DNA from 2 places in the Cellulomonas xiejunii genome. Region 2 is predicted to be linked to the other one. Evidence: predicted binding sites of a transcription regulator. Region 2 holds the regulator's gene; the other holds the start of a gene.

Region 1 (9,585 bases), 460 kb from region 2:
CCGGCCCTGCTGGCGGGCTCGCTTGAAGACCCCGGCCGAGCACGTCCGCACGGGGAACACGCGCAGCAGCAGGTCGACCGTCTCGCGGATCGCCCAGGCGTGCGCGTAGGGCCCGAAGTAGCGCGTGCCGCGTCGCTTCGCGCCCCGCATCACCTGCACGCGCGGCACCTCGTCCGCCATGGTGACGGCGAGGTACGGGTAGGACTTGTCGTCGCGGTACTTCACGTTGAACCGCGGGTCGTACTCCTTGATCCACGTGTACTCGAGCGCCAGGGCCTCGACCTCGGTGCCGACGACGGTCCACTGGACGGCGGCGGCGGTCGTCACCATCTGCCGCGTGCGCGGGTGCAGCCCGGCGATGTCCTGGAAGTAGCTGTTCAGCCGGTTGCGCAGGCTCTTGGCCTTGCCCACGTACACGACACGGCCGTGCTCGTCCCGGAACCGGTAGACGCCCGGTGCGTCAGGGATCTCGCCCGGCGCCGGTCGGTAGGTCGCGGGATCGGCCATGCGTCCGAGCCTAAGTCCCGGCGCCGACAGCGCGAGCCTGCGCAGGCGCCGCGGGCGCGTACGCACCCGCGGGTGTGACCGGCGCCACTAGGGTCGGGGCATGGCACAGCTCCTGCACCAGTTCTCGGTGGACCTGACGTGGACCGGCGCCGGCGACGAGGGCACGGCGACGTACACCTCCTACGGGCGCGACCACCTGCTGACGTCGGGTGGGCGGCCGCCGCTGCCCGGCACGTCGGACCCCGGCTTCCGGGGCGACCCGGACCGCTGGTCGCCCGAGGACCTGCTGGTCGGTGCGCTGTCGCAGTGCCACATGCTGTGGTTCCTGCACCTCGCCGCCAGCGCCGGTGTCGTCGTGGTCGGCTACACCGACGCGGCGTCGGGGACGATGCGGATCGAGGCGGCGGGCCACGGTCGGTTCACCGAGGTCGTGCTCCGTCCCCGCGTCACCGTCCGCAACCCGACGCTCGCGGACGGCACGGCCGTCGACGGCGCCCTGCTCGCAGGGATCCACCACCGGGCGCAGGAGCACTGCTTCATCGCCCGGTCCGTCAACTTCCCCGTGCGCCACGAGGCCGCTCCGCTCACGTACGAGCAGCGCCCCGCCTGACCGCGTCGGTCAGACGGCCACCTCGACCCGCGCGGGCTCCAGAGCCTCGGCGAGGAACCGGCCGGTGTGGCTCTCGGGCACGTTCGCGATGTGCTCGGGGGTGCCCTGCGCGACGACCGTCCCGCCACCGGAGCCACCCTCCGGCCCCATGTCGACCACCCAGTCGGCGTTCTTGATGACGTCGAGGTTGTGCTCGATCACCAGGACGGTGTTGCCCTTGTCCACCAGCGACTGCAGGACTCCCAGGAGCTTGCGGATGTCCTCGAAGTGCAGGCCGGTCGTCGGCTCGTCCAGGACGTAGATCGTGCGCCCCGTGGACCGGCGCTGCAGCTCGGCAGCCAGCTTGACGCGCTGCGCCTCGCCGCCCGACAGGGTCGGCGCCGGCTGCCCGAGCCGGACGTAGCCCAGCCCGACGTCGACGAGGGTCCGCAGGTGCCGGGAGATCGCCGGGACGGCCGCGAAGAACTCGGCCGCCTCCTCGATCGGCATCGCCAGGACGTCGGCGACGGTCTTGCCCTTGAAGTGCACCTCGAGCGTCTCGCGGTTGTACCGGGCCCCGTGGCACACCTCGCACGGCACGTAGACGTCCGGCAGGAAGTTCATCTCGATCTTCAGGGTGCCGTCCCCCGAGCACGCCTCGCAGCGGCCACCCTTGACGTTGAACGAGAAGCGCCCGGGCGTGTAGCCGCGCACCTTCGCCTCGGTGGTCTCCGCGAACAGCTTGCGGACGTGGTCCCAGACCCCCGTGTACGTCGCGGGGTTGGACCGCGGCGTGCGACCGATCGGGCCCTGGTCGACGTGCACGACCTTGTCCAGCTGGTCCAGACCGGTGACGCGCCTGTGCCGGCCGGCGACCTGGCGCGCGCCGTTGAGCTCGTTCGCCATGACGGTGTAGAGGATCCCGTTGACCAGGGTGGACTTGCCTGAACCGGAGACCCCGGTGACGGCGGTCAGCACACCGAGGGGGAACGACACGTCGATCCCGCGGAGGTTGTTCTCCCGCGCCCCGACGACCGTCACCTGACGGGACGGGTCCACGGGCCGACGCACGGCCGGCATCGGGATCGAACGCCGGCCGGACAGGTACGCACCCGTGACCGACTCCTGCGACGCCAGGAGTCCCTCCAGGTCGCCGGAGTGCACGACCCGACCGCCGTGCTCACCCGCGCCCGGCCCGATGTCCACGATCCAGTCGGCCGTGCGGATGGTGTCCTCGTCGTGCTCGACGACGATGAGGGTGTTCCCCAGGTCGCGCAGCCGCGTCAAGGTGTCGATCAGCCGCCGGTTGTCGCGCTGGTGCAGGCCGATCGACGGCTCGTCCAGCACGTAGAGGACCCCGACGAGCCCCGAGCCGATCTGGGTGGCGAGCCGGATGCGCTGCGCCTCCCCGCCGGAGAGCGTCGCCGCGGGACGCATGAGCGACAGGTAGTCCAGCCCGACGTCGAGCAGGAACCCCAACCGCGCCTGGATCTCCTTGACCACCTGCGCCGCGATCGCCCGCTCGCGCTCCCCGAGCTGGAGATCTGCGATGAAGTCCCGCGCCTCGTCGATCGGCAGCGCGCACACGTCCGCGATCGAGCGACCGTCGATCTTCACCGCGAGGACCTCGGGCTTCAGGCGCGTCCCGTCGCACGTGGGACAGGGCACCTCCCGCATGAACGCCTCGTACTTCTCCTTGCTCCACTCCGAGTCGGTCTCGGCGTGGCGCCTCTGGAGGAAGGTGATGACCCCCTCGAAGCCGGTCGAGTACTGCCGCTCGCGGCCCCACCGGTTGCGGTACTTGACGTGGACCTCGTGGTTCTGGCCGTGCAGCACCGCGTCACGTGCCCGCTGCGGCAGCGCCCGCCAGGGGGTGTCCATCGAGAAGCCCAGGTCCGACGCGAGCGCGGACAGGACGCGCTGGAAGTACTCGGACGACATCTGCGCCCAGGGCGCGACCGCACCCTGCGCGAGCGACAGGTCGTCGTCGGGGATCACCAGGTCGGGGTCCACCTCGAGGCGTGACCCCAGCCCTGTGCACTCGGGGCAGGCGCCGTAGGGCGCGTTGAAGGAGAACGTCCGCGGCTCCACCTCCTCGAGCGTCAGCACGTGGTCGTTCGGGCACGCGCGCTTCTCGGAGAAGCGCCGCTCGCGCTGCGGGTCGTCCGCGTCGGCGTCGACGAGCTCCACGACGAGCAGGCCGCCCGCGAGGCCGAGCGCCGTCTCGACCGAGTCCGTCAGGCGCCGCTGCACGCCCTCCCGGGAGACCAGGCGGTCGACGACCACGTCGATGTCGTGCTTGAGCTTCTTCTCCAGCGTCGGCGGGGACGCGAGCTGGACCACCTCGCCGTCGACCCGCGCGCGCGAGAAGCCCTTGCCCTGCAGCTCGCGGAAAAGGTCCGCGTACTCGCCCTTGCGCCCGCGGACCACGGGTGCGAGCACCTGGTACCGCGTGCCGTCGGGGAGCTCGAGCAGCCGGTCGACGATCTGCTGCGGGGTCTGCGCGGTGACGCGCTCGCCGCACACCGGGCAGTGCTGCGTCCCGGCGCGCGCGAAGAGCAGCCGGAGGTAGTCGTAGACCTCGGTGATCGTGCCGACGGTCGAGCGGGGGTTGCGGTTCGTCGACTTCTGGTCGATCGACACGGCCGGCGACAGGCCCTCGATGAAGTCGACGTCCGGCTTGTCCATCTGCCCCAGGAACTGGCGGGCGTACGCCGAGAGCGACTCGACGTAGCGGCGCTGCCCCTCGGCGAAGATCGTGTCGAACGCGAGGGACGACTTGCCGGAGCCGGACAGGCCGGTGAAGGCGATGAGCGCATCGCGCGGCAGGTCCAGGTCGACGTTGCGGAGGTTGTGCTCCCTGGCGCCACGGACCACGAGACGGTCGGACAGAGGATGGGTCACAGCCGACGAGTCTACGTGCGAGCACCGACGATCGCACACGTGTTCGACGTGTGACGTCGCCCGCCCGGGGTGGTGAGCACGACGAGCGGAGGATGCCGGGGCGGGCCATGCTGGGGCCGATGAGCGCACTACCGACCCCCCAGCCTGTCGGCTCGGACCTCCCCGGCGCGCAGGTGCCGATCGAGGACTACGCCGTCCTCGGTGACGGCCACACCGCCGCGCTCGTCTCACGGCGCGGCTCGGTGGACTGGCTGTGTCTACCGAGGTTCGACTCCGACGCCTGCTTCGCCGCCCTGCTCGGGACCCCCGACCACGGCCGGTGGCTGCTGACGGTGCCCGACGCGACCGAGGTGACGCGCCGGTACCGCGGCGACTCGTTCGTCCTCGAGACCACCTACCGGGCGCCACGTGGTACGGCGGTCGTGACCGAGGCCATGCCGCTGGGCGACGGGCGGGCCGACGTCGTGCGACGCCTCGAGTGCACGCACGGTGAGGTGGAGGTCGAGCACGAGTGGGTGGTGCGGTTCGGGTACGGGCGCGTCCAGCCGTGGGTCCGGCGGGAGACCGACGAGGAGGGGTGCGAGACGATCCGCGCCGTCGCCGGACCGGACTCGCTCGTCCTGCGCGGGGACCGGCTCCCCCGCCCCGACGCGCACCGTCACCGGGACCGCTTCACGCTGCGGGCGGGCGAGAGCGTCGAGCTGTCCCTCACGTGGGTCCACTCGTGGGAACCGGTCCCACCGCGGCTGACCGTGCCGGACCGCGTCGACGCCACCGCGGTCGCCTGGGGCCTGTGGGCCCGGGACTGCACCTACGACGGACCGTACCGCGAGGCAGTGGTCCGCTCGCTGCTCGTCCTGCGACTGCTGTCCGACACCACCACGGGCGGCATCGTGGCCGCGTCGACGACGTCGCTGCCGGAGACCTTCGGCGGTGAGCGCAACTGGGACTACCGCTACTGCTGGCTGCGCGATGCGGCCCTGACGTTGGAGGCCCTGCTCGAGCAGGGCTTCCGGCAGGAGGCGACGCAGTGGCGGGACTGGCTCGTGCGTGCCGTCGCGGGCGACCCGAAGGACGTGCAGATCATGTACCGCGTCGACGGTGGGCGCCGCCTGCCGGAGATGGAGCTGGCGCACCTGCCGGGCTACGCCGGGTCCCGTCCCGTGCGCCTGGGCAACGCCGCCGTGGGCCAGGTGCAGCACGACGTGCTGGGCGGGGTCATGTCCGCGCTCGCGATGGCGCGCGAGGCAGGGCTCTCCGAGACGGCCGACACCTGGGCGCTGCAGCGGCTGCTCGTCGACGACCTGGCGAGCACCTGGCGCGAGCCGGACCGCGGCATCTGGGAGGTGCGGGGCGCCCCCCGGCACTTCACCCACTCGAAGGTCATGGCGTGGGCGGCGCTGGACCGCGCGGTCCACGCGGTCGAGACGCACGGCCTGCCCGGGCCGGTGGCGCGGTGGCGCCGGGTGCGCGAGGAGATCCGGGCCGACGTCCTCGAGCACGGGTGGTCACCCGAGCGCGGCACCTTCGTGCAGCACTACGGTGCGCGGCACACGGACGCCTCGCTGCTCCAGGTCCTGCAGGTGGGGTTCGTCCCCGCCGACGGCCCGCACGCGCGCGGCACCATCGCCGCGGTGCGTGAGGAGCTCGAGGTCGCGCCCGGCCTGCTGCTGCGGTACCGCACGGAGCGCACCGATGACGGTCTGCAGGGGGCGGAGGCCCCCTTCCTCGCCTGCTCGTTCTGGCTCGCCGACGCACTGGCGCGCGCCGACGACGTCGCGGGCGCGACCGCGGTGCTCGACGTGCTCGTCCCGCTGGCGAACGACGTGGGCATGCTCGCCGAGCAGTACGACCCGGTGGCGCGTCGCATGGTGGGCAACGTGCCGCAGGCGCTGTCCCACCTCGCCCTCGTCCGGGCGGCGCACCGGCACGACCTGGCGGCACGGCGGGCCGCGGTGGCGGCGTCGGCGGTGGCGCCGTGAGCGGGCTCGGCTGGACGGGCCGGGTCGAACCCGGTGGACCCAGCGCCGTGCGGGTGCTCGACGAGGCCGAGATCCGCAAGGCGTCGGTCGGCCCGATGGACAACGACGCGTACCTGGTCACGTGCCGCCGCACGGGCGCCCAGCTCCTCGTGGACGCGCCGACCGACCCGGACCGTCTGCTGTCCCTGGTGCGCGAGGGGTCCGCGTCGGCCCGGCTGGACGTGGTGGTCGTCACCCACCAGCACCGCGACCACCTCGGCGCCGTCGCCTCCGTCCTTGCCGTCACGGGAGCACGGCTCGCCGCGGGGGCGCCTGACGCGGAGGCGGTCGAGAAGGCCACGGGTCACGCCGTGGACACCCGGCTGCTGCACCGCGACCGCCTCGCGGTCGGCCGGCTCGTGCTCGACGTCGTCGCCCTGCGCGGCCACACCCCCGGCTCGGTCGCGCTGGCACTCACCGAGCCCGACGACGTGTCGGTGCCCGGTGCGGCGCCGGGCCGCGTGCACCTCTTCACCGGAGACTCGCTGTTCCCCGGCGGGGTGGGCAGCACCCAGGGTGACCCGCACCGGTTCACGCAGCTGCTCGACGACGTGACGACCCGCGTCTTCGACCGGTACCGCGACGACACGTGGGTCTACCCGGGGCACGGCGACGACACCACCCTCGGCGAGCAGCGTCCACACCTCGCGGAGTGGGCCGCGCGCGGTTGGTGAGGCTCAGCCCTCCTCGGGTGCGCCCAGCACGGAGGTCGCGAGCGTCGCGTGCGCGGACTCGTCGTCGGACGGGTGGTAGATGCCGGCCAGCACGTCGCGGTACAGCCGCGCGAGCTCGCTGCCGGTGAAGTACGCCCCTCCCCCGGAGACCCGCAGCGCGAGGTCGACGACGACCCGCGCGGTCTCCGTCGCGCGGACCTTGAGCCCGACGAGCTGGGCGAACCACCGCGAACCGTGGTCGACCTGCTCGTCGACGTCTCGCGCGAGCGCGAACACCTGCAGCTCGGCGCCGTCCTGCGCCAGCGCCGCATCCGCGATGCGCCAACGGATGTCGGGGTCCTGCGCGTACGAGCGACCGCCGTGCTTGAACGAGGTGCGGCGCCGGGCGTGCCCGATGCCCAGCTCGAGCGCCCGGCGCCCGATGCCGGTGTACACGGCGGCCAGGAGCGTCTCGAAGACGGCGAAGAGCGCGAACACGAACGAGTCGGCCGACGGCCCGACGGGCAGACGCCGGCAGACGCGGTCGGCCGGTGCGTACGCCCCGTCGAGCACGGTCGTCGCCGACTGCGACGCGCGCATGCCGAGCGCGTCCCAGTCGTCACGAGCCTCGACGCCGCCGCCGTCGCGGGCGACGACCGCGTGGACGAGCCGGGGGTCGTCGGGGTCGGAGTCGTCCAGGCCGAAGGTCGCCAGGCGCGTCCAGACCGGCGACAGGGAGGTGAAGATCTTCGTGCCGTGGTACCGGTAGCCGCCGTCGGCCTGCGGGACGGCCCGCGTCCGTGACCCGAACATGACGAGGTCGTTGCCCGCCTCGGAGTTGCCGAACGCGAAGACCTCACCCGCGGCAGCGTCGCGCAGGACGAACTCCACGGACGTGTCGCCCCGCGCGACGAGCAGCGCGGCGAGCCCCGTGACCACCAGGTGCATGTTGACCGCGAGGGCCGTGGCGGGGGCGGCCCCCGCGAGGCGGACCTGCTCGCGGGCGACCTCCTCGAGCGACAGACCGGACCCGCCGAGATGCTCGGGCACGAACGCCCGCAGGTAGCCCGCCGCCACGAGGTCGGCCAGGTCGTCGTGCGGGAACGTGTTGTCCCGGTCGTGCGCGTCGGCACGGGCGTGGATCCCCGCGAGGAGGTCGTCGGTCAGCAGCGTGCGCAGCGAGCGAGCCATGCGGCCACTCTGCCATCGCGCGCCGTGGTCGGTCGCGACCAGCGTGCGGCACGCTCGGGCAGGATGGCGTCATGAGCACCTACGCCGTCCGCTACACCTACGACGAGCGGGCCGAGGTCCGCGACGCGGTCCGTCCCGAGCACCGCGCCTGGCTCGCCGGGCTCGCCACCGCGGGGGTCCTGCTGGGCTCCGGACCCTTCACCGACGGGGAGCCCGGCGCGCTGCTCGTCCTGCAGGCTCCCGACGAGAGCGCGCTGCGCGCCGTGCTCGCGCAGGACCCGTTCGCGCGCGAGGGCCTCGTCGCCGCGACCGAGGTGCGCGGCTGGAGCCTCGTCCTCGGCCCCTGGGCGACGTCCGCCTCCTGAGGCGTCGGCCGGCCCCCGCCTCCTGAGGCGTGGGCCGGCCCGTGCGTCACGGCGCTGCCGGGGCGTGCGGGGTCGACGCGCGCGGCGGGGACGCGGCGCCTCGGCGCGAACGGAGCAGGCTGGCGACCGTGGCGACCCCGAGCGCGCCGGCGATGACCACGAGCGACAGCCACGTCGGCACCACGGGCGCCCATGCCACAGGTGCGCCCCCGTTGAGGAACGGCAGCGAGTTGGTCGCGAGCGCCTCGAGCACGAGCTTGACCCCGATGAACGCCAGGATCGCGGCCAGCCCGTAGGGCAGGTAGACGAGCCTGTCGAGGAGTCCTCCCAGCAGGAAGTACAGCTGCCGCAGCCCCATGAGCGCGAACACGTTCGCGGTGAACACGATGAACGGGTCGTGCGTGAGGCCGAAGACCGCGGGGATCGAGTCGAACGCGAACAGCAGGTCGGTCGTGCCGATGGCCACGAAGACCACCACGATCGGCGTGAAGACGCGCCGGCCCTCGTGCACGGTGCGGACGTTGCCGCCGTCGTAGGTCGGGGACATCGGCAGGATGCGGCGCACCGCGCGCACGAGCCGGCTCTCCTCGTACGTCTCGTCGCCACCCCCGACGCCCTCGCGGACCAGCTTGACCGCCGTCCACACCAGGAACGCCCCGAACACGTAGAACACCCACGTGTACCGCTCGATGATCGCGGCACCGGCGACGATGAACACGGCGCGCAGGACCAGCGCGACGATGATGCCCACCATCAGCACCCGCTGCTGCTGGTCCCGGGGCACGGCGAAGCTCGACATGATGAGCAGGAACACGAAGAGGTTGTCGACCGACAGGCTGTACTCGGTCAGCCAGCCGGCCAGGAACTCGCCGCTGGGCACGGGTCCACCGACGAGCGCCAGCACGCCGGCGAACACCAGCGCGAGCGCCACGTACAGGACGACCCAGACGACGCTCTCGCGGATCCCCGGCACATGGGGACGACGGCGGACGACGGCCAGGTCCAGCAGGAGGATCGCCACGACCGCGACGAGCGTCGCGACCTCGAAGGCGACCGGCAGCTCCCGCGTCACGTCACGCCCGGCCCTCGGGGCGTTCGTCGGCGTCGGACGCCAGACCGTGGGTCTGCGCGCGGGAGGCCGCACGCGCGGCGGCCGCCTCGTCGAGACGCGTGCGACGCAGCGACAGCACCGTCGTCACCGTGAGGGTGCCGACGATGACGCCGAGCGAGACCCACGTCCCGATCTCCGGGACGGCCGTGACGTGCTCGCCGCCGTTGATGAAGGGCAGCTCGTTGGTGTGCAGCGCGTGGATGAGGAGCTTGATCCCGATGAACCCGAGAATGGCACCCAGGCC
Region 2 (9,585 bases):
AGGGCTGGCACAACTACCTGTGCGTCCACAAGGTCGCGGGCGGCTACCCCGCCGACGACCAGGGGACCCTGTTCGAGGTCCCCGAGCCGCCCGGGGCCGCCGAGCACCCCGCTCCGGTCGAGGGTGACGGCGACACGGCGCGCGAGACGCTCGGCGAGCAGGTCGTGCGGGCGCGCGCCTGGGCCGCCGAGACGGCCACGGGTGACCGTGACGAGCTCGTTCCCGGCGTGAGCGACCGCGCGTGGCGGCAGGTGTCAGTCACCGCCATGGAGTGCCTCGGGGGTGTCTGCCCGATGCTGGCCGAGTGCTTCCCGGAGGCGGCGCGGGCGCGTGCGCGGGAGGCCGACGTCGTCGTCACGAACCACGCCATGCTGGGGATCGCGGCGTCCGGGTCGCCGGGCGTGCTGCCCGAGCACCAGGTCGTGATCGTCGACGAGGCCCACGAGCTGGCCGACCGGGTCACGGCGCAGGCGACGGCCGAGCTCTCGCTGCCGACGATCGAGCACGCCGCACGCCTCGCGCGCCGTCACGGGGGCGTCCCCACGACGGACCTCGACACCGCGGCGCAGCACCTCGCGAGCGTCATCGTGCCGCTGCCCGAGGGGCGGTTCCCGCGGGGCCTGCCCGAGGACGTGCAGCTCGCCGTCGCGGCAGTCCGGGACGCCGCACGGACCTTGATGACGGCGCTCAAGCCCGACTCCGGCACGCGCGACGACGGCGGCCGCAAGATGGCGGCCTCGGCGATGCTCGTCCTGTTCGAGGTCGCCGAGCGGATGGCGGCGGACCCCGAGCAGAACGCGTCGACCGTGCTGTGGTGCGCGCGGGGCGAGGACGGACGGGGCGTGCCCACCACGCGGCTGCACGCGGCGCCCCTGGCGGTCGCCGGGCTCGTGCGCACGCACCTGCTCACCGGACGTACTGCGGTCCTGACGTCGGCGACGCTGACCCTCGGCGGCTCGTTCGACCCGGCGGCCCGCTCCGTCGGGCTGGCGCTGCGGCCCGACGCGGCTCCCGTGGGGCCGGCAGAGATCGCAGGCGCGTCCCGGACGCCCGAGGGGGGTCCGCCGACGGCGGCCCAGGACGGCGCCGCCGGGCCTGGCGTGCGGACGGCGACCGAGACCGTGGAGTCCTGGCGGGGCCTCGACGTCGGCAGTCCGTTCGACTACCCGCGGCAGGGGATCTGCTACATCGCGCGCCGCCTGCCGCCACCCGGCCGCGAGGCGGCGACCGACGCGCAGCTCGACGAGATCGCGACGCTCGTCGAGGCCGCCGGTGGCCGGACCCTCGGGCTGTTCACGTCGCGTCGCGCGGCCACCGTCGCGGCCGAGGCGATGCGTGAGCGCCTCGACGTGCCCGTCCTGCTGCAGGGTGACGACCAGCTGCCGACCCTGGTCGCGCGGTTCGCCGCGGACGAGCCCACGTGCCTGTTCGGGACGCTCTCGCTGTGGCAGGGCGTCGACGTGCCCGGTCCGGCGTGCCGGCTGGTGCTCATCGACCGTATCCCGTTCCCCCGGCCCGACGACCCGGTGCGCTCGGCGCGCTCCGACGCGGTCGCGGCCGCGGGCGGCAACGGCTTCATGTCGGTGTCGGCCACGCACGCGGCCCTGCTGCTCGCGCAGGGCGCCGGGCGCCTCGTGCGCACGGGCGAGGACCGTGGCGTCGTCGCCGTCCTGGACCCGCGCCTCGCGACCGCCCGGTACGGCGAGTTCCTGCAGCGTTCGATGCCGCCGTTCTGGCGGACGACCGACCGTGACGTCGTCCTCGCCGCGCTGCGGCGGCTGCGTGATTCGGACTAGCCTTCGGTTCAGGGTCGCGCCGGACCGGGCGGGCCGGCCCAGCTGGGACCGCGCCCGCGACGAGGGGACACCACGCACATGGCCGACGACATCGAGGGCGACGAGTTCGCCCTCAGCACGCCACCGTCCGTGCAGCGGCGCACCTCCAAGATCGGCATCGTGGGTGCCGGTGCGGTCGGCTCCACCATGGCCTACGCCACACTGATGCGCGGGGCCGCACGCACGGTCGCGCTGCTCGACGTCAACCGTGCCAAGGTCGAGGCGGAGGTCCTCGACCTGTCGCACGGCATCCAGTTCATGTCCATGGCCGAGGTCCTCGGCTCGGACGACGTGTCGGTCCTGGCGGACTGCGACATCGTGATGTTCACGGCCGGCGCGAAGCAGAAGCCGGGTCAGTCGCGTCTCGACCTGGCCGAGGCGACGATCTCGCTCGTGCGCAAGGTCCTGCCCGGCGTCGTCGAGGTGGCACCGAACGCGGTCTACGTGATGGTGACCAACCCCGTCGACGTGGTGACGTACGCAGCGCTGAAGATCTCCGGGCTGCCGCCCTCCCAGCTGTTCGGGTCCGGGACGGTGCTGGACTCGTCGCGGCTGCGCTACCTCATCGCCCGGCACACCGGCGTCGCGGTGCAGAACGTCCACGCCTACGTCGCCGGTGAGCACGGCGATACCGAGCTGCCGTTGTGGAGCTCGGCGACCATCGGTGCCGTGCCGATCCTGGACTGGGAGGGCACGGGCGGCAACGGTGCGCTCACCCGGGAGGTCCGCGACGCGATCGCTCGGGAGGTCGTCGAGTCGGCCTACCGGATCATCGAGGGCAAGGGGGCGACGAACTACGCGATCGCCCTGGCCGGGTCCCGCATCATCGAGGCCGTGCTGAAGGACGAGCGGCGCGTGCTGCCCGTGTCGTCGCTGCTCGACGGGTACCTCGGCATCTCCGACGTGTGCCTGAGTGTGCCCACCATCGTGGGCTCGGCCGGCGTGAGGGAGCGGCTCGAGGTGCCGATGTCCTCCGACGAGATCCTCGGGATGCGGCGCTCCGCCGAGGCCGTGCGCTCGGTCGCGCGCCGATTCGGGTTCTGACACCGAGGTACCCGCGCTCGACGCGCTCCGGTGTCGGCAGGACGCGGGCCGGGAGGGTTCCCGGCCCGCGTCTCCCGTCTCTCTACAGGCTGCGCAGGACGCTCACGACGCGCCCGAGGACCGTCGCACCGTCACCGTCGATGGGTGCGTAGGCCGGGTTGTGCGGCAGCAGCCAGACGTGGCCGTCCGTCCGCTTGAACGTCTTGACCGTCGCCTCGCCGTCGATCATGGCCGCCACGATCTCGCCGTTCTCGGCGACGGGCTGGCGGCGCACGACGACCCAGTCGCCGTCGCAGATGGCCGCGTCGATCATCGAGTCGCCGGCGACCTTGAGGAGGAAGAGCTCGCCCTCACCGACGAGCTGGCGCGGCAGGGGGAACACGTCCTCCACGACCTGCTCGGCGAGGATCGGACCGCCCGCCGCGATGCGTCCCACGACCGGCACGTAGGACGGCGCGGGGGCGTTGTCACGCTCCGGCGTGTCGGGGTCGAGGGTCGATCGGTCCGTCCGGGTCGCCCACGGTCCCACCGTGCGCGCGTCGTCCGGCTGCACCACCTCGATCGCGCGCGGGCGGTTCGGGTCGCGGCGGAGGTACCCCTTGCGCTCGAGCGCCGTGAGCTGGTGCTTCACGCTCGAGGGGCTCGTGAGCCCGACGGCGTCACCGATCTCCCGCATGCTCGGCGGGTAGCCGCGCTGCTCCACCGACGCCCGCACCGTGTCCAGGACGAGGCGCTGCCGCGTCGTCAGCCCGTCGCCGGGTGCCTCGTCCGGGTCGACGGACGTGACCGCCGCTCGCTCGCGCCGTCCTGCCTGCTGCGTCGTCACGCCGTCCTGCACGTCCACTGCGCCTCCTGCCGTCGGTCCGTCACAGGCCCGTGACGGGCGCCGCGCGCGACGGGCACCCGTGCCGGCACCGGGGGGTCGCGTCCGTCCTGCTCGCCTCCGGAGGGAGGCGGCCGGCGGTGCGATGTCAGTGGTCGGTGATGCACTCGTCGCAGCACTCACCCTAGGGGTGGGACCGGGGCGGATCAAACATCTGTTCGAGCGTGTCTCGACGGATGTCGGTCACCTCTGGTAGACATCGTACGTACGTTCGACGAACACATGTTCGAGAGCGAGGGTGTTCGGCGGACGGTCAGGGTCGACGGGGCAGGTCGGCGCAGGCCCAGGGCGAACGAGGAGAGGGGCTCGAGATGAGCGCGACGGCGATCGCACCGCTGGTGCGAGGGACGGTTCGGCCGCGTCCTGCGGGTGAGCGGATGGCCCGCGACGGGGCCCGTGACCGCGGCGCTGCGCCCATCGCGTCCCGCGGTGTCGGGCGCTGCGCGCCGTCTCCTGCGCCACTGCGGCTGACCCGTCGGGGTCGGGCCGTCGTGTGGGTCCTCGGGATCGCGCTCGCGGGCGGTGTCGGGGGGGCTGCGGCCTCCGCCCAGGCCGACGGCCCGGTCGCGGCCACCGAGGTCCGGCGTGTCGAGGTGGCTCCCGGTCAGACTCTGTGGGGGATCGCTGCTGACGTGGCAGCTCCGGGGGAGGACGTGCGTGACGTCGTCCTGGAGCTGATGGCGCTCAACGAACTTCCGTCGGCAGGGCTCCAGGCGGGCCAGCGGATCGTCGTTCCCGTCGGATGAGGTCGAGGCGTGCCTCGCGACGCGTGTTGCGGTGTCGGACGTGACGCCCTAGCGTCGCCTGCGTCCGCAGCGCGTCGTCGCGGCGGACGTCATCCGAGCCACGCCGAGAGGTCCGCTGTGCACTGTCCGTTCTGCCGGCACCCCGACTCCCGCGTGGTCGACTCCCGCACGTCCGACGACGGCTCGTCGATCCGGCGACGGCGCCAGTGCCCCAGTTGCCACCGACGTTTCACGACGATCGAGACGGCGAGCCTGTCGGTCGTCAAGCGGTCCGGGGCGACGGAGCCCTTCAGTCGCGAGAAGATCGCGAACGGGGTGCGCAAGGCGTGCCAGGGCCGGCCCGTCAGCGAGGACGACCTGGCGCTCCTGGCGCAGAAGGTCGAGGAGAACCTGCGTGCCGCGGGCTCCGCGGAGATCGACGCCTACGAGATCGGTCTGGCGATCCTCGGCCCGCTGCGCGACCTGGACGAGGTCGCCTACCTGCGTTTCGCGAGCGTGTACCAGGCGTTCGACTCGCTGGAGGACTTCGAGACCGCGATCTCCGCACTGCGCGCCGGGCGCACCGGCGCGCACGGCGTCGAGGCTCCGGAGCAGGGTCCCGCCGCGACGTCCTGACGCGTCTGCGGCATCCGCGGCGCCAATGGGCTGGCGTCCGGGCGCCGAGTCGACCACGCTGGGACCGCCGACGACCACGTCGGCGAGTGGAGGACGATCACATGACGCAGGACGACCGACCCTCGGCGGTGAGCGACGAGGCCAAGGAGAAGTTCCGGGCCGCGCTCGAGCGCAAGAAGAGCCAGGGGCACCCCACGGCGGACGGGAGCCGGAACACCGGCTCCGTTCATGGTGCGGAGACGGCGGGACCGACGCAGCGTCGGTTCCAGCGCAAGTCCGGCTCGGCCTGACGAGCAGCGGCCCCCGGGTCGAACCACGCGGGGCCGCGCAGCATGTTCGCTGCGCGGCCCCGCGTGGTTCGTTCGCCCTCGTCAGTCGAGCAGCCGCAGGCGCAACGACTCCGGGCGCCCCGCCAGGACGTCCACGACGTCGGTCGGGACGGGGGACGAGACGTCCGTGACGACGTAGCCGAGCTCACCGCGCGTCGCGAGGAGCTGGCCCTCGATGTTGACGCCGTGCTCGGCCAGGGTGGCGTTGATCGTCGCGAGCACGCCCGGGACGTTGCGGTGCAGGTAGGCGACGCGGTGCGCGTCAGGCCGCTGGTCGAGCGCCAGGTTCGGCAGGTTGACCGACAGGTTGGTCGAGCCGGTGGTGAGGTAGTCGCGGACCTTGTTCGCGACGAACTGACCGATCGCCTCCTGTGCCTCCTCGGTCGAGCCGCCCGTGTGGGGTGTGAGGATGACGTTCGGCAGTCCCCGCAGCTCCGACTCGAACGCGTCGCCCTTGCGCTTGGGCTCGACCGGGAACACGTCGACCGCGGCACCGGCGACGTGTCCCGAGAGGATCGCGTCCCGCAGCGCCGCGTAGTCGACGACGAAGCCGCGCGAGAGGTTGAGGAAGATCGAGCCGGGCCGCATGCGCGCGATCTGCTTGGCTCCGAACATGCCGGCGTTGCCCGCCCGGCCGTCGACGTGCAGCGTGACGACGTCCGCGGTCTCGAGCAGCTCGTCGAGCGTGTTCATGCGCCGGGCGTTGCCCAGGGCCAGCTTCTCCGCGGAGTCGTAGAAGACGACGGACATGCCGAGGTTCTCGGCGAGGACCGACAGCTGCGTTCCGATGTTGCCGTAGCCGATGATGCCGAGCGTGCGTCCGCGGACCTCGTGCGCACCCGTCGCGGACTTGTTCCACACACCCGCGTGCATCTCCTTGTCGAACACCGTCAGACGGCGGGTCAGGGAGATGATGTCGGCGATCGCGATCTCGACCACCGACCGGGTGTTCGAGAACGGGGCGTTGAAGACCGCGATGCCCTGGCTCGCGGCGGCGTGCAGGTCGATCTGGTTGGTGCCGATGCAGAACGCGCCCACGGCCTCGAGGTCGGGCGCTGCGGCCAGGACGTCGGCCGGCACGTTGGTCTTGGACCGGATGCCCAGCACCTGGACGCCGGCGAGCGCCTCGACGAGCTCGGACTCGTCGAGCGCGCCGGTGCGCGTCACGACGTCGAAGCCGGCGGTCTCCAGGATCGTCCGGGCGTGCGGGTGCAGGTTCTCGAGGAGCAGGGCGGTAGGCACGCCCCATGGTGCTCCCGTCCCGTGCCGTGGACCAAAGTCGTCCCGAAGGACGGACGAGACCGCCCAGGGTCGCAGCAGCGGTCCCGGGCGGTCCCCTCCGGCCGGGTCGTCAGGCGGCTGTGCAGGTCAGCGTGGGGCTGCCGCCCGTCCCCGACCCGATGAACCCGAACGTGGTGGACGCGCGGGGGCCGAGCGCCCCGTTCCACGCCACGTTGCGTGCCGTCAGCGTCGTCCCGGTGCCGGTGAGCGACGCGTTCCACGACTGGTTGACACCGACGCCCGCGGGCAGGCCGAGCGTGACGGTCCAGGCGGTGAGCGCCGTCGCACCGGCCGTGACGGTGACCTCACCCTGGAAGCCGCCGGGCCACGACGAGACCGCCCGGTAGGTCGCGGTGCAGGCCTGGCCCGGCGCGGCCGTGGGTGTCGGTGACGCGCTCGGGGTCGGTGACGCGCTCGGGGTGGGTGACGCGGTGGGCGTGGGTGAGGCGCTCGCGGTCGGCGTCGCGGTGACGGTGGGTGACGCCGTCGGGGTCGGGGAGCTCGTCGGCGTGGGGACCGGGTCGGTCGGTCCACCCCAGGCCGCGGCCGTGTCGAGCCAGGCGGCGCGTCGCAGCATCCAGTCCTGCATGGACGACACCTGCCCGCTCCAGGAGCCGGCGGTGGGCGTGATGAACGGCCCGATCATCTGGGTCGACAGGTTGGGGTAGCGCTGGAAGTTGCGTGCGGCCGCACCGGACAACGGGGCCGTGAGCGTCGACACGCGCGAGCGCAGCGACGCGTCGGTCAGCGGTCCGCGACGCAGCTCCTGCCACCGCACCTTGACCCGGTTGACGAACGTCGGGTCGCTCATGAGCACCGTGAACCAGTCGGTCGGGGGGTTCTGGCGCGTCTGCTGGTACTGCCAGCCGGACACCTGGTCGTTCTGGAAGTACCCGCCCACCCCGAGCGTGAGGTCGAAGTCCCAGAGCGGCCCGGCGGTCAGCAGACCGCCGCGGTCCTTGTAGAAGTACTGGCTGCGGTAGTAGGCGTCCATGTCGCGGCTGAGCTCGTTGACGATCACCAGGTCGACGAACGAGTCGACGTCGATCAGCGACGGGTACCCCGTCGTCGGGTCGGCGCTGTTCGGCGAGTGGATCGCGTCGTTCACCCGGCCGACGTACGTGGCGATGTAGTCCAGCTGGGCGGGCTCGAGGTCGTCGGGGTCGTGGACCTCCAGGTCCGTCCAGCACCTCGACGTGCCCTTGCACGGCACCAGGGGCTGCTCGGACGCGAGCCACTCGAACTTGATGATGTAGCCGCCCTCGACCTTCGGAGGCGTCACGTCCTCGGGGTCGAGCTTCTTGAGGTCCAGCCGGTTCTTCTGGTTCTTGATGGTCTCCTCGAGCATGTACACGCCGCGGTAGTCGTTCGCGGCGAGGGGCTGGGCGTCGTCGTTCACGTACACCTCGACCAGCCGGTAGCGCGGTGCGTGCAGCCCCATCTCGCGCCCGAGGTCGAGCATGAGCGCCTCGCGCACCAGCGACTTGTCGGCGAACGGCCCGCGCAGCACCCAGTCGGACTCGGCCGGCATGCCGAAGAAGGGCAGGTCGTTGTCGTCGCCGGCGTTGTCCCACAGCTCGAGGCGGTACGGCTTCTTGTCGAACATGCGGCTGGACTGCCCGCGCAGCCGGTAACCGGCCCGCGTGACGAGCGCCGGGTCCGCCGTCAGGGTGGTGGAGCCGCCCTGCGGCTGCAGCTCGATGACGGCGGACCCGTGGTAGTCGTCGCCGACGGCGCCCTTGCCGAAGGAGTCGAGCACCAGCACCGGCAGGTCGTGGCTCGTCGTGACGTTCGTCGCGACGTACTGCGCGGACCCCGGCTCGCCGGTGGCGGTGCCCCCGACGAACGCCTGGGCCCGCACCTCGGTGCTGCGGGACAGGCTCAGCGGCCCGGAGGCGACGGGGGAGGACGCGGTGGGCGCCGAGCCGTCCGTCGTGTACCGGACCTGGGCTCCCGTGACCGACGTCCCCAGCGTGACCTGCAGCGTCCCGGTGAAGGCCTTGCTCGGTACGGAGAAGGTCACGTCGCCGGCCAGGCCGGTGTCGACGGCCGTCGCCGCGGCTGCGGGTGCCGGCGTACCGGTGGCGGCCGACGGGGCGAGCAGGGGGATCGCCAGCGCACTGGCCAGCACCCCCGCCGTGAGAGTGCGGACTGTCCGTCGTGACATCGTCGTCTCCTCGGTGGGGTGCGTCAGCTGTGCGCGTACGCCTCGACGGCGTCCATGCTGTACGGCAGGAGGTGGCGGCGCAGCGTGCGCCGCCACCGGGTTGCGGGCAGCTCGGGCCGCAGGGCGGCCAGGCCCGTCGCGTACTTCGAGATGCTCAGCGGGCGGTGACCGTGCGCCCACAGCAGGCGGTCGGCGGCGGACGCCGTCGAGCCCGTCTTCGTCTCGACGACCGCGAGCCCCTGCAGCCGCAGGGGTCGGTTCCCGTCGTGCCAGAGCAGGTCGACGTCGACCGTCAGCCGGCTGTCGGAGTCCGGCAGGAGGATCGTGGCCCGTCGGTACCGGGTCATGAGAGTCGGCACCCAGGACATCGACTCGGCCCTCGCGATGCCGTGCGCCGCGAGGGTCGCGGTCACGAACGGCGACGCGGGGTCGACCGTGGTGCGGGCGTCGAGCAGGTGGGGCACCCGGTCCTTGATCGTCGTGCCGCGTGCTCCCCGGGTCTTCACCTCGATCCAGCACTGCGCCGAGTCCACGTAGGTGCGGGTGCGGACCTTGAAGCGCCGTCGCCGTCGGTGGGCCGCGAGGTGGTAGGCGAGGAGGTCGGGCGTGTCGAAGTACACGGACTCGTACTCGAACAGGCGCCGCGAGGCGATCTCCAGCACCTGCGCGTCGCGTGGGAGGGTGC

The links. The regulator LexA, encoded in region 2, represses DNA repair genes until DNA is damaged. The targets are predictions, from matches to a motif close to TCGAACANNTGTTCGA.
Region 1: the regulator LexA is predicted to act here: its motif matches at 4,032-4,047, upstream of uvrA (excinuclease ABC subunit UvrA).

What each region holds. Positions count from the first base shown of each region.
Region 1 covers NZ_CP101987.1:2,157,264-2,166,848, forward strand. The annotation lists gene uvrC (excinuclease ABC subunit UvrC) at 1-507, opposite strand, end outside; gene NP048_RS09895 (OsmC family protein) at 608-1,117, shown strand; gene uvrA (excinuclease ABC subunit UvrA) at 1,127-3,988, opposite strand; gene NP048_RS09905 (glycoside hydrolase family 15 protein) at 4,120-5,982, shown strand; gene NP048_RS09910 (MBL fold metallo-hydrolase) at 5,979-6,695, shown strand; gene NP048_RS09915 (acyl-CoA dehydrogenase family protein) at 6,699-7,865, opposite strand; gene NP048_RS09920 (YciI family protein) at 7,937-8,230, shown strand; gene NP048_RS09925 (TerC family protein) at 8,277-9,302, opposite strand; gene NP048_RS09930 (TerC family protein) at 9,304-9,585, opposite strand, start outside.
Region 2 covers NZ_CP101987.1:1,695,104-1,704,688, forward strand. The annotation lists gene NP048_RS07770 (ATP-dependent DNA helicase) at 1-1,796, shown strand, start outside; gene NP048_RS07775 (L-lactate dehydrogenase) at 1,875-2,879, shown strand; gene lexA (transcriptional repressor LexA) at 2,962-3,723, opposite strand; gene NP048_RS07785 (LysM peptidoglycan-binding domain-containing protein) at 4,074-4,508, shown strand; gene nrdR (transcriptional regulator NrdR) at 4,626-5,123, shown strand; gene NP048_RS07795 (DUF5302 domain-containing protein) at 5,225-5,413, shown strand; gene serA (phosphoglycerate dehydrogenase) at 5,495-6,694, opposite strand; gene NP048_RS07805 (CotH kinase family protein) at 6,804-8,900, opposite strand; gene NP048_RS07810 (polyphosphate polymerase domain-containing protein) at 8,924-9,585, opposite strand, start outside.